One region of the Vibrio iocasae genome, then DNA from elsewhere that is predicted to be linked to it. Evidence: riboswitches for the same ligand, from Rfam matches in the RefSeq annotation. Region 1 holds a riboswitch; the other holds the start of a gene.

The links. A riboswitch is a leader RNA that binds a small molecule or an ion and turns the genes downstream of it on or off. The one in region 1 is predicted to bind lysine.
Region 2: linked by a shared signal. The riboswitch ahead of lysC (lysine-sensitive aspartokinase 3) and the one ahead of SNR28_RS15100 (Na+/H+ antiporter NhaC family protein) in region 1 are both predicted to bind lysine.

Annotation. Positions count from the first base shown of each region.
Region 1 is NZ_CP145311.1:1,168,892-1,172,316, forward strand. Features, by position in the region: gene SNR28_RS15090 (inosine/guanosine kinase) at 1-580, shown strand, start outside; gene SNR28_RS15095 (H-NS family nucleoid-associated regulatory protein) at 675-1,082, opposite strand; lysine riboswitch at 1,472-1,650, shown strand; gene SNR28_RS15100 (Na+/H+ antiporter NhaC family protein) at 1,749-3,335, shown strand.
Region 2 is NZ_CP145311.1:3,240,371-3,243,795, forward strand. Features, by position in the region: gene SNR28_RS24590 (pyridoxal-phosphate-dependent aminotransferase family protein) at 1-1,010, opposite strand, end outside; lysine riboswitch at 1,168-1,341, shown strand; gene lysC (lysine-sensitive aspartokinase 3) at 1,468-2,820, shown strand; gene metH (methionine synthase) at 3,005-3,425, opposite strand, start outside.

The DNA of each region.
Region 1 (3,425 bases):
CTTCCTGAGAGATCACGTAAGCGTTGTTGCCATGAATGAAGATGAGGCTCATGCATTAACAGGTGAAGAAGACCCGCTTCTTGCGTCTGACAAAGCCTTAGAGTGGGTAGATTTAGTTTTGTGTACTTCAGGTCCGGTTGGCTTGTTTATGGCTGGTTATACAGAGGAGAAAGCGAAGCGCACGACATCTTTACCTCTATTACCCGGAGCCATCGCCGAATTTAACCAGTTTGAATTTAGCCGCCCAGCATCTAAATCGTTATGTGAAAACCCAATTAAGGTTTATTCACATATTGCTCCATATATGGGTGGACCAGAGAAAATTAAAAATACTAATGGCGCAGGGGATGCTGCGCTGTCTGCTTTATTGCACGACATGTCTGCGAATAAATATCATAAAGAGAATGTCCCTAACTCAAGTAAACACCAATATCCGTACTTAACTTATTCCTCATTCTCCCAGGTTTGTAAGTACGCAAACAGAGCGAGTTACGAAGTTCTGGTCCAGCATTCTCCTAGACTTTCCAGAGGCTTACCAGAAAAAGAAGATAGTCTGGAAGAAGCATACTGGGAAAGATAATTTAACCTTATCATTAAATATATTAATAACTGTTAACATATAAAAAAAAGAGCCCCATTATGGGGCTCAAGTTTTTATAAAGAGCTTAAATATATTAGATTAGGAAATCATCCATTGATTTACCCTGGTCAAGTTGGCTCTGGATAGCAGAAGGTGTACGACCCTGACCAGTCCAAGTTTTTTCCTCACCAGTTACATCTACATATTTATATTTTGCAGGACGAGGCTCGCGTTTTTTACGGGTTTTAGTTTTAGTTTCACCAGAAAGAGCTGCTATTAAATCTTCAACATCAATTCCGTCCTGAGCAATCATCTGTGCATATTCAGATAGTTTTGCTTCACGTTCAGCAAGAGCTGCTTTTTCTTCTTCTGCTGCTGAGCGACGCTCGTCAACAACAGTCGTTAGTTTATCTAAGGCTTCTTCTAACTGCTCTAAAGTTAATTCGCGAGCGTATGCGCGAAGGCTACGAATATTGAGCAGAGTTTTGGTAAGTTCTGACATGATTTATCCCATCTAGTTCTTATTAAACGCAGCAATAATAACAGCGCGTTAAAATATTAACAATTAAATTCAGTGCTATTCAAAGAAATTATAATATAGAGTCTCGAATAAAAATAGTCGAAAGTGTTGTTATGTTACAAAAACTAGCTTAACAATAATTTATATTTTTTTATTTAACTCGATGAATACCGTGTAATTTGAATAATTAGGTCGAATCAATAACGCGAATTTGAGAACTCACTCGAATGAGTGACACCTGCGAATCCTTGTTCTTCATTGCGTGCCAGATCGAATTTAATCTTGCAAATAACAATAGAATCAGTAGAATTTCCCATACCTAATTCAGTTTATCTCCTAATTGAACTAAAAACAGACAGTTTGAGGGGGGATGCTGAGGTAGAGGCGCAATAATTATCAGTAACTTCTGTTGGGGTGATACCAATGAACAGAAGAGAAAGGGGTTATTGCCGAAGTGGACTTGCTCATCAAGGCAGTTTGCTGGGGATGTATTGAATAAGTGCATCACTGCCATAGTATATGTTGTTAACTATGGAGCGCTACTGTAGGGTTGGGTGAAGTGTTCGCTTCCCTTTCGCTTGTTCAACATTAGTCGTTTATAACGACTTTTCTGCAGTAGATCTCTAACCAAATTGGTTTAAGAAGATCATGATTTTAGTCGATTTTGCATTATCTCCCGTTTCTGTTTTACCACCGCTCATTGCACTAACTTTAGCAATAATAACGAGACAAGTATTACTATCGCTAGGTGTGGGTATTGTTCTTGGTGGATTACTATTAACAGACTTTTCTTTAATTAATTCTACTTCTTATATTGGAAACATCGTCAAAGGTGTATTTATTGAAGATGGTGGGATTAATTCGTGGAACATGAGCATCGTCGCATTCCTTTTATTGCTTGGAATGATGACGGCACTTCTCACTCTATCTGGTGGTACCCGTGCATTTGCGTTATGGGCACAACAGAGAGTTAAGAGTAAGCGAGGCTCTAAATTACTTGCAGCTTTCCTTGGGGTATTTATCTTTATTGATGATTATTTCAACAGTTTAGCTGTGGGTGCGATATCTCGCCCGGTAACCGATCGATATAATGTTTCCAGAGCAAAGCTTGCTTATATTCTGGACTCAACCGCTGCTCCTATGTGTGTATTGATGCCAGCATCTAGCTGGGGTGCTTATATAATGACCATCATAAGTGGTATTTTAGTAACGCACGGAATGACCGAGTATTCACCTATTGGTGCCTACTTAAGCCTTATTCCAATGAACTTTTATGCAGTATTTGCGCTGTTGATGGTATTTGCCGTCGCATGGTTCCAGTTAGATATAGGCCCAATGAGAGCGCACGAAGCAAAGGCCGCTAAATTATCTCAGCAAGAAGAATCAGAATCTCCGAGTGAGTTAAGTGAAGACTTAAATATTACAGAAAGCGAGAATGGTAAAGTTTCGGATCTTATTTTACCGATTGTCGCACTAATTATTGCAACTGTTGTATTTATGTTATCAACTGGTGGCAGTGCATTAGAAGAAGCCGGAAAAGAATTCTCTGTACTTGGTGCTTTTGAAAATACCGATGTAGGTACCTCTTTAGTATATGGTGGCCTAATTGGTTTGATGGTTTCTTTGTTCACTGTATTTAAGCAAAAGCTTCCAGTAAGTGATATATCCAAAACGTTATGGATTGGTGCTAAATCTATGTTTGGCGCTATTTTAATTCTTGTATTTGCATGGTCTATTGGTTCAGTAATTGGCGATATGAAGACGGGCGCTTATTTATCATCCCTTGTTCAGGGGAATATAGATATTCACTGGCTGCCAGTTATTCTGTTCTTGTTATCTGGTTTAATGGCGTTTGCAACGGGTACTTCCTGGGGTACTTTCGGAATCATGCTTCCAATCGCAGGGGATATGGCGGGCGCAACGGATGTTGCCATGATGCTACCAATGTTAGGTGCGGTTTTAGCGGGTTCAGTTTTTGGTGACCATTGCTCTCCTATCTCTGATACCACGATTCTCTCTTCGACAGGTGCTCGTTGTAACCATATAGACCACGTTGCGACTCAGCTTCCTTATGCATTGTCTGTCGCATTTATATCGTGCATTGGTTATGTCCTGCTAGGAATGACTGGTTCGGTATTCGTGTCGTTTACAGCAACGTTTATCGCATTTTTGGCTGTTTGCTTTGGTCTGGCTATGATTTCAAGGTCGAAATCTTCAAAGCTACAGAGTGCATAACAATTTGAATATTTAGTCAAATTAGTAGGGGAGACTTCGGTCTCCCTTTTTTATTGAAAATTAATATGAAAAAACACCAAATTTTCTGTT
Region 2 (3,425 bases), 1.6 Mb from region 1:
CCTGCCCCTATCTCAAGGTTGTACTCATTCAACAGTCTGGATCTTACAGAAGCATCATCCACACCTTCAGGTATAAATACAGCATTAAGCTGAGGCAAACGGTATTCTTGTTCAACCACAAAAATCATACCTAGTTTTTCAAGGCCACCTCTTAACTTTTCATGCATCGCAGCGTGGCGGGCCCAGGCATTTTCTAACCCTTCATTTTTCAAAATAAGCAAAGCTTCATGCAGAGCATACAAGCTATTTACCGGAGCGGTATGATGGTAGCTACGCTTGCCTTCCCCACTCCAGTACCCCAGAACCAGACTCTGATCTAAGAACCAACTCTGAACAGGTGATTGACGACTTTTTATTTTCTCTACCGCTTTTTGAGAGAATGTTAAAGGTGCTAACCCTGGTACACAAGACAGGCATTTCTGGCTACCTGAGTAAACCGCATCCAACCCCCACTCATCTACTTTAAGCGGTACACCTCCCAGAGATGTAACAGTATCAACAATCGTTAACGCACCTCTTTCCTGAGCTAATTCTGCTAGTGCCTGAGCGTCACTCTGCGCACCAGTAGAGGTCTCCGCATGTACAAAAGCAACTATCTTTGTATCAGGGTTAGCATCTAGCGCTTCTTTAACCTTATTAACGGATACAGGGGAGCCCCATTCATCATCAACGACGACTACTTTACCACCACAGCGTACGACGTTTTCTCGCATACGCTCACCAAATACACCATTTCGGCAAACAATGACTTTGTCACCAGGTTCTACTAAGTTGACAAAACACGCTTCCATACCAGCACTACCCGGAGCCGAAACGGCAATGGTGAACTCATTTTCTGTCTGGAACGCATATTTCAACAGTTGCTTAAGTTCATCCATCATCTTTATAAAAAGCGGGTCAAGGTGGCCAACTGTCGGGCGACTAAGCGCTTGCAAAACCTGTGGTGATATATCGGATGGCCCGGGCCCCATCAATGTTCTACGTGGTGGATTAAAGCTGTTAATTGTCATTGTTATTCCTTGTTTATTATATTTCGGTAGGACCTAGTTAGATTAGATCATTTCTACCTCTGCCACAATTCAGCTCAGATATAGTGAATATTATTTAGCTAAATATTCATTTTAGCGATTGACTTTTGAGCACTAAAAACGTTCAATGAAAAGGCATTTATGCAGAAGAGGAGCATTGCCCAGGCAGGTGTTTAGTGGAGCCACAACTCCAATACTAATCACTCAGGGGGAGCAGTGCCGAGATGAGTATTCATTGTGGACGAATAGTTGTCGGGTAGTCAGGTTGAATCCTGCTAACTGTCACCAGCAATGGTGAAGAGCTTCTGAGGTATACGCATCTTTTCTTTGCCTTTCCTCTACTCTCTGACTCTCTCTTCAAAATGTTACCGCTATTTAGGACTTTTCCATTTGAGTCCAGTAGCACAAATTTGTATTAAAAAATTTTGGAGAAATGCCTGTGAGCGCATTCAATGTTGCTAAATTTGGTGGAACCAGCGTTGCGAATTATGAAGCAATGAGCCGTTGTGCTGAAATTATAGAATCAAACCCAGACTCTAAGCTTGTCGTTATTAGTGCCTGTTCTGGTGTAACTAACTTATTAGTTGAACTGGCTAATGGTGTGCAAGATGAAAGTCGACGCCAGGATATCATTGAACAGCTGGAACAAATTCATTACTCGATCATTGACCAACTTTCTAACCCTTCTGTAACACGAGAAGCTATCTCTTCGCTATTAAAAAGCGTAGCTTCAGCAGCAGAAGCGGCATCTTTTCAGAGTAGTGATAAACTGACTGACCATATCGTGGCATATGGCGAAAGAATGTCGACGCATATCCTCACTCAGATAATGAACGAGAAAGGGCTAGAAACGGTTCGTTTTAATATTCGAGATATCATGCGCACCAATAGTGCGTTTGGTAAAGCAGAACCTGAGCTTGAAACGATCGCCGATCTGGCGAAAGAAAAGTTGACTCCTCTTTGTCAGGAAAAATTTGTAGTTACTCAGGGCTTTATTGGTTCTGATGCTGAAGGGGCAATTACTACATTTGGACGTGGAGGCAGTGACTATAGTGCCGCTCTCATTGCAGAAGCAGTGGAAGCTGCAGGCCTTCAGATCTGGACAGATGTTCCAGGTATTTATACTACCGACCCAAGAATTGCTCCAAAAGCCTCTCCAATTCCAGAAATCAGCTTTAGCGAAGCATCAGAGATGGCTAACTTTGGTGCAAAAATCCTTCATCCATCGACACTTGTTCCAGCGCTTCGTCACGGTATCCCAGTGTTTGTAGGTTCATCTAAAGAACCAGAGAAAGGTGGCACATGGGTTAGGCAAGAAGCTGAAAGTTCACCTCTGTTCCGTGCAGTCGCATTACGTGGTAATCAAACCATGATTACGCTTCGCAGCGCTAATATGTTCCAGACCTATGGTTTCCTGGCGAAGGTATTCCAAATTCTGGCTGCACATAAGATCTCTGTAGACCTTATCACTACTTCAGAAATCAGTGTTTCATTAACCTTAGATCAAACAAATACCGCGGGTGGTGCGCCTGAACTACCAAAAGAGGTTCAGGAAGAGCTTGAGGAATTATGTACCGTAGAGGTAGATCAGGGCCTTTCTCTAATAGCACTGATTGGCAATAACATGAGTCTGGCAAGAGGTTACGCTAAGAAGGTATTTGGCACTTTAGAAGACTTTAACCTGAAGATGATTTGTTATGGTGCGAGTGCACATAACCTTTGTTTCCTATTGGAAGAGTCAGAAGCGAGAAGAGCAGTGCAGATGCTTCATATGGAGTTGTTCGAAGATTAATTAGTGCACTGTTTCCACTTAGTGGGAATGATTACGCAAACCGCTCAAGACATCTCTGTACGCTTAAAACAAGGGCATCCATGCCCTTGTATGTTTGCTCCACCACACCCACTAAGCAGAAATCTAAAAAAATAGGTGCTACATATGCGCACCTATTTACAAACACTTTCAAGCTAAGAATTCGCTACAAGTTAGGCGCTAGCCACTTCTCTGCCTCTTCAACACTCCAACCTTTACGTTGTGCATAATCTTCTAGCTGGTCCTGCTGGATCTGAGCAACAGCAAAGTACTTAGACTCAGGGTGTGAGAAGTACCAGCCAGAAACGGATGCACCTGGCCACATTGCGTAGCTAGATGTTAACTGCATACCAATTTTGTTCTCTACATCCAGTAGATCCCAGATTTGCTGCTTCTCTGTATGCTCTGGACAAGCTGCGTAGCCTGGAGCCGGACGCATTCCCTGATAGTTTTCTCTGATCAGCTCTTCGTTCGAGAATGATTCATCTGGAGCGTAGCCCCAATACTCTTTACGAACCTTCTCGTGTAGGTACTCTGCAAAAGCTTCGGCTAATCGGTCAGCAACAGCCTGAACCATAATAGCGTTG